DNA from 2 places in the Brevibacterium sp. LAARM2_SD2 genome. Region 2 is predicted to be linked to the other one. Evidence: predicted binding sites of a transcription regulator. Region 2 holds the regulator's gene; the other holds the start of a gene.

Region 1 (3,410 bases), on a different contig from region 2:
GTGTCTGTCCTCCCGACCCTACGACCGCACCCTGGATCCACGCTGGGTTGTCCGGATGCGGTCGCCGTGCGTCTCGCGCCGACTCCACGCGCTGACTCTCACGGGGTGGTGCGTGCGGCGCCGATGCCCGGGTCGATCTGCACGGGGCCGTCGGAGTTCGGTGTGACGTCGAAGTCGAAGATCGCGGTGGGCAGGTAGACCGTGGCGCACGAGTTCGGGATGTCGACGACCCCGGAGAACCGTCCCTCGATCGGGGCGGCGCCGAGCAGCAGGTACGCCTGCTCGGGGCTGTAGCCGAACTTCGTGAGGTAGTCGATCGCGTGGAGGCAGGCCCGCTGGTACGCCAGCTGCGAGTCGAGGTAGCGCTGCTCGCCGTCGAGGGTGACCGAGGTGCCGGAGAACGCCAGCCACTCCGAGTACTGCGGGTCGGAGTTGCCGGGCTGGAAGATCGCGTTCTCGCTCACCCCGTAGGTGTCCATGCCGCCCTTGATGAGGTCGACGCGCAGATCGATGAATCCGCCCATCTCGATGGCGCCGCAGAACGTGATCTCACCGTCGCCCTGACTGAAGTGGAGGTCGCCGACGGAGAAGTTCGCACCGTCGACGAAGACCGGGTAGAACACCCGGGTGCCCTTCGTGAGGTTCTTGATGTCCTGGTTGCCGCCGTTCTCCCGAGGCGGGGCCGTGCGGGCGCCCTCACCGGCGACCCGGTCGAAGTCCTCCCCGGTCAGCGACCCGAGGATCGCGCCGTTGGGCTCGGGCGGCAGGGCCAGCGGTGGTTCCCGATCGGGGTCGGTGGCGATGAGCGCGGCTTCACGGGTGTTCCATGTCCCCAGCAGATCGGCGCTCGGGGCCGTGCCCATGAGGCCGGGGTGGACGATTCCGGTGAAGGACACGTGCGGGACGTGGCGCGACGTCGCCGTGCCGCCGGAGAAGTCCCAGCACGCCTTGTAGGCATCGGGGAACTGGTCGACGAGGAACGAGCCGCCGTTCTCCTTCGCGAAGATCCCCGTGTAGCCCCAGCCCTGCCCGGCGAGCGGACCCTCCTCCTGCGGGATCGGTCCGACGTCGAGGATGTCGACGATGAGCAGGTCACCGGGCTTCGCCCCTTCGACGCCGACCGGTCCGGAGAGGGCGTGGACGATGTCGACCGGCGCATCGCGGACGTCATCGGCGCTGTCGTCGTTCTTGATGAACCCGTCGAACCATTCCCGGCAGTCGAGCCGGAACGATTCCCCGGGCTTGACGTGGACGGCCGCGGGAATGTCCGGGTGCCAGCGGTTGTGGCCGGTGATCTTCTGGTCGGTGAACGGCTTGGTCGAATCGAGGGGAAAGATGACGTCTGGCATGGCGTGTCCTTTGCGTGGAGTCGACAGTGACGGGCGGCGGTGCAGGACGGTGCTGATGGAGCAGCTGGGCGGTGCAGGACGGCGGAGCGGCGGCGAGCGGTGTCAGGCGCGTGGGAGGGTCTGGTGCCGAGGATCTTGGCTCACCCGCCTCGGTGCGCGTGGTGAACCGGGCAGACGATCGACGACGGGAGGGGCGTCTGCGGTCCGTGCGGTCGCATCGAGGAGTCGGTGGGCCGTGGTGTTCCCCGCGCCGAGGTGGGGCGAACTCACCACCGACCGTGCCGTCCCAGCGCAGCGGGGGCAGGCGATCGTCGACGGCTTCTCGAGCATGGGGAAGGTCTGCTCGGTGTCGCCGCACGCATCGCAGCGGTAGACGTATGTGGGCACTGCATCACCCCTGACTTCGCTGGTGGAGGGCCTGATGTGACCGTACAAGCATTCTGTCAGCGCGGCGAGAGCCTGGGAAGACCTGTTGGGACATTCGCAGCGCGAGTGAGCGGCCGCCTCGGTGCGGGAGAGTGGCCGCGCCAGGGCGGGAGCGTGGCCGCGCCAGGGCGCCCGCTCACCGATTTCGCTGAAATCGAGGACGCAGAGTGTCGATTTCAGCGCCTCGAATCGACACTCTACGACCTGAACTCTCGCGGGGAGGCATCTGCGCCACCTCCACAGCGAGTGTGCGCCACGTCCATGGCGATTTGCGCGCAGATTCCACCCCCAGCCTGGCGCAGAACACCAGCAGCGGCCCGGGAAGCGGCGCGGAGGTCAGGAATCGGCGATGGTGACCTCGGTGAAGGTCAGTCCGGGGGCGAGCTCGTCGGCGGCGCGGCGGATGCGCTCGGCGGTGAGGTCGCTGATCGTCGCGAAGCCGCCCGCGCGTGCGCTGTTGCTCGCAGCTCCTGTGCCAGCCGCGCTTGCTCCCGCCGCAACTGCGGCCTCACCGGTGTCCGCAGCCCCAGTGTCCGCGGCCCCAGCCCCGCCTGCCCCTGCGCCGCTGCCGTCGCCCGCCTCACCCGACGCGCGCACGCCGCGGCCGCCGCATTTGCCGCGCAGCTTCTCTGGGAGCTGGACGAGGACGAACGACCGTCGTCCCTCGTCACGTCGGTTGGCCTCCATGACCGCCTGGGCCGTCGTCCCGGAACCGGCGAAGAAGTCGAGGACGATGGCCTCGGGGTCGAAGAACGTCTGTGCGGTGATGAGCGTCTTGACGAGGTCGACGGGCTTCGGATATCCGAACACCCCGCCCAGGCCGAGGTCCTCGAGGTCGTTCTGTCCGCCGAGGGCCTTGATGATCGAGTAGAGCTTCGAGCTCGCGAGCTCGTACGGCGTCACCCGCACCACCGCGTGCTTGCCGGGACCCCAGGGTCGGAGGATGTACTCGCCCGAGGCCAGCTTCGCGTCCACCTCGGCGAGCTTCCGCTCACCCTTGACGGCGCGGATGTCCTCGTACATGAGCCGCCGCTCCGACCCGCGCGCATACCGGCCGAAGCTCGCCCGCAGCACATCGGTCTCGACGAGCATCTTCCGCCCGTCGATGACCTCGACCTTCGCCGGGGCCTTCTTCTCCGTGAGGAACGCCCCCGCCGCGCGCGCGTCCCGGCCCCACACGTGGATGTAGTCGTGCCCGCGGACAAACGACGGGGAGTTGCCGCCACCCTTCGCGCGCTGGTGGATGAGGGTGCCGAGCGAATTCGCCTCCCCGAAGACCTCGTGCCCGAGCAGCTGCGCCCACGCGCTCTCCCCGTCGTCGAGGTGGAGGTAGAGCACGCCGTCATCGCGCATGAGCTCCCGGGCGAGGATGAGCCGCGGAGCCATGAAGTCGAGCCAGCTGCCGTGATCGTAGCCGTCGTCCTTGTACGCGTGCGCGTTGCCCGTGTTGTACGGCGGATCGATGTAGACGACCTTGACCCGGCCCCGATGCGTGGCGAGCAGCGACTGCAGCGCGGGCAGATTGTCCCCGACGACGAGGAGGTTCTCGTGCGGGTCGGGCACGTGGGTGCGCAGGCTGTGCTCATTCGTCCCCGGCGGTCCCTCGCCGAGGCGGCCGCCGGGAACCGTGAACCC
Region 2 (3,410 bases):
CTGGCTGCCGTAGTTCTGGCCGCCATAGCTCTGCGGCTGGCTCCCGTACTGATTCTGCTGCGAGCCGTAGTTCTGCTGCGACCCGTACTGCTGTCCGCCGTTGTTCGGCTGCGACCCGTACTGGTTCTGCTGCGAGCCGTACTGGTTGGGCTGGCTGTAGGGCTGCTGGGGTCCCGACGCCTGGGAGTAGTCGGGCGGCATCGGGCGGGACTGGTGCTGATCGCCGTTCGGCGGCTGCGGGGAATTCGACATGACGGGTCCTTTCGAGAAGCTTCTGCCCCCTTACCCTAATCGACCTGCCTCGCCCGGACGTGGGAATGGTGTTCCAAATCCATCACAAACGCCCGCGCGGACGCTGGCCGCAGCCTGTCCGTGCACCGGCCCCGCAGCGAACGCAGTCCCCGGAGCGACCGCAGTCCACACACCGCCTCGGAGCGAAACGTCAGTCCACGGTGACGAAGTCGATGAGCTCCTCGACCCGGCCCGAGAGCGTCGGCTCGACGTCGGCGATCGTCGTCACCGACTTGAGTATCCGCACCCAGCCGGCGGCGACGTCCCTGTGGTCGGCGTGCGGCCAGCCGATGCGGCGCAGGATCCCGGTCTTCCAATCCTCGCCGCGCGGCACGGTCGGCCATGCGTCGATGCCGACGACCCGCGGCTTGACCGCCTGCCAGATGTCGACGTAGGGGTGACCGATGATGTGGACGACCTCGGCGTAACGGGGATCGGCGCGGACCGCCTCGGCGATCTTCGACTCCTTGGTGCCCTTCACCAGGTGGTCGGCGAGGATGCCGACGCGGTGCTGCCGGTCGGGACCGAAGGCCTCGAGCTTGTCGGCGACGTCGTCGAGCCCGCCGAGCGGTTCGACGACGACGCCCTCGATGCGCAGGTCATCGCCCCAGATCTTCTCGACGAGCTCGGCGTCGTGCTTGCCCTCGACCCAGATCCGCGACCCCCTGGCCACCCGCGCCTTCGCATCGGCGACGGCCCGCGACCCCGAGGCGGTGCGACCGGGCGCCTGCGGCTTCCGTTTGGGCAGCCGCAGATCGACGGGCTCGCCTTCGAAGAGGAATCCCGGACCCAGAGGGAACGCCCGGCGCCCGCCGCGGCGATCCTCGAGGGTGACGACGACGCCGCTCGCGGTCTTCTCCGCCCCGATGACCGCCCCGACGAACCCGCTCATCGCGTCTTCGAGGACCATGCCGAGGCCGACCTCGACGGGGCGGGACTTCTTCGGGCGGTGCGAGGACGGCGAGGATCCCGAGAGGACATCCGAGCCGTAGCGATCAAAGGCATTCACGGTGCCCCAGCCTAGTGAATCGCCCCCGGCGCGGCCGGGCTGACACGCAGGCCGGGTGCCGACGGCCGCCGCGGAATCCGCGCGCCCCGGCGGGAGGAGGGGGCGGACGTGAAATCACGGATCAAGAGGCGTAGAATTGGCACTCTGAGTATTCGAGTGCCAAATCCGGGGAGGAGACGAATGAACGACAGCAGGCGCGCGCAGGTGCTGCGGGCAATCGTCGAAGACTTCGTGGCCACGAACGAACCCGTCGGATCGAAGGCGATCGTCCAGCGCCACACCCTCGGCGTCTCACCGGCGACGATCCGCAACGACATGGCCCAACTCGAGGCCGAGGGCTACATCGCCCAGCCCCACACCTCGGCCGGTCGCATCCCCACCGACCTCGGCTACCGCATGTTCGTCGACCGCATCGACGAGTTCAAGCCCCTCAGCCACGCCGAGCGCCGCGCGATCCTCCAGGTCGTCGACGGCGACGTCGACCTCGACGGGATGCTCGACCGCACGGTCCGCGTCCTCGCCGGACTCACCCACCAGGTCGCGCTCATCCAGTACCCGATGGTCTCGCAGGCGCGCATCAAGCACATCGAGGTCGTCGGGCTCGCCCCCGGCCGCATCCTCGTCGTCCTCATCACCGATGCAGGCCAGGTCGAGCAGAAGATCGTGACGAGCGCCGAGGCGGTCGATGACGCCGATCTGCAGCGGTTCCGCGAGCGGATCAACTCCGAATTCGCCGGTGCCAAGCTCTCCCGCGTAGACGTCCGCGGGGCCGACCACGGCGCCGAGGTGGGCGCGACGGCGGCCGCGACCGGACCCGATGACGAGGCGGGCAGTCCCGTCCTCGATCGCATCCGCGACGCTGTCATCGACCTCGTCGCGGCGACCCGCGAGGAGCGCATCATCATGGCCGGCACTGCGAACCTCGCGCGCTCCGGCTCCGAGTTCGGCGAGCAGATGGCCCCGATCCTCGAGGCCTTCGAGGAGCAGGTCGTGCTGCTCCGGCTGCTCACCTCGATGGCCGAGGACCACGCGGAGATCAGCGTGCGCATCGGCCGTGAGAACACTCACGAGTCCTTCAGCTCGACATCCGTCGTCGCCGCCGAATATGGTCATCTGGCGGGATCCTCGGCCCGCCTGGCCGTCCTCGGTCCCACGCGCATGGACTATCCGACGACGATCTCGGCCGTGCGAGCCGTTGCCAAATACGTCTCCTCCGCCCTCGACCAGGGGTAGGCCCGCCGGCAGCCCGGGCGCGACCCACCCACCTCACACGCACACACCACCACCAGGGAAAGAGAAGTTTCTGTGGCCGATCACTACGAAGCACTCGGAGTGTCGAAGGACGCTTCGGCGGCTGAGATCAAGAAGTCCTATCTCAAGCTGGCCCGCAAGTACCACCCCGACGTCAACCCCGGATACGACGAGGAGTTCAAGTCGATCTCGCTTGCCTACGAGGTCCTCTCCGATCCGGACAAGCGCCGCAACTACGACATGGGCGGCGGCGACAACGGGCAGGGCTTCCCGGCCGGCGGCTTCGGCGGCTTCGGCGACATCTTCGAGACGTTCTTCGGCGGCGGGGGAGGCTCCGCCGGCGGTCCGATCCCGCGCATGCAGCGCGGCAAGGACGCCCTCGTCGGCGTCAACATCGACCTGCAGACCGCGGCCTTCGGCGGCACCGTCGACCTCGACGTCACCACTGCCGTCGTCTGCGAGACCTGCCACGGCGCCGGCACCCAGGACGGCACCTCCGTCGAGACCTGTTCGCTGTGCCACGGCTCCGGCAGCATCCAGCGGATGACCCGGACCCTGCTGGGACAGATGGTGACGAACCAGACGTGCAACCAGTGCCACGGCTACGGCACCGTCATCCCGCACCCCTGCCTCAACTGCCAGGGCGACGGCCGCGTGCGCAAGCAGCGGACGATGAAGATCCGCATCCCCGCCGGCGTCTCCGACGGCACCCGCATCCAGCTGTCGGCCCAGGGCGAGGTCGGCCCCGGCGGCGGACCCGCCGGTGACCTCTTCGTCGAGGTCATGGTCGCCCGCCACGAGGTGTTCCGCCGCGACGGCGACAACCTCCGCGCCGCCGTGTCCGTCCCGATGACCGCCG

What was found. Region 2 encodes HrcA, which represses chaperone genes, less so after heat shock. Its sites were predicted from a motif close to TTNGCACTCGNNNNNNNCGAGTGCNAA; they were not measured.
Region 1: a site for HrcA is predicted at 1,822-1,848, ahead of AC2W7K_RS10495 (FmdB family zinc ribbon protein). Genes of this name have one in related genera too.

Annotation. Positions count from the first base shown of each region.
Region 1 is NZ_JBNFOM010000014.1:62,623-66,032, reverse strand. It holds gene fmdA (formamidase) at 99-1,349, opposite strand; gene AC2W7K_RS10495 (FmdB family zinc ribbon protein) at 1,452-1,736, opposite strand; gene AC2W7K_RS10490 (site-specific DNA-methyltransferase) at 2,112-3,410, opposite strand, start outside.
Region 2 is NZ_JBNFOM010000027.1:40,841-44,250, reverse strand. It holds gene AC2W7K_RS15195 (DUF4870 domain-containing protein) at 1-252, opposite strand, end outside; gene AC2W7K_RS15190 (DUF3097 domain-containing protein) at 443-1,300, opposite strand; gene hrcA (heat-inducible transcriptional repressor HrcA) at 1,481-2,533, shown strand; gene dnaJ (molecular chaperone DnaJ) at 2,606-3,410, shown strand, end outside.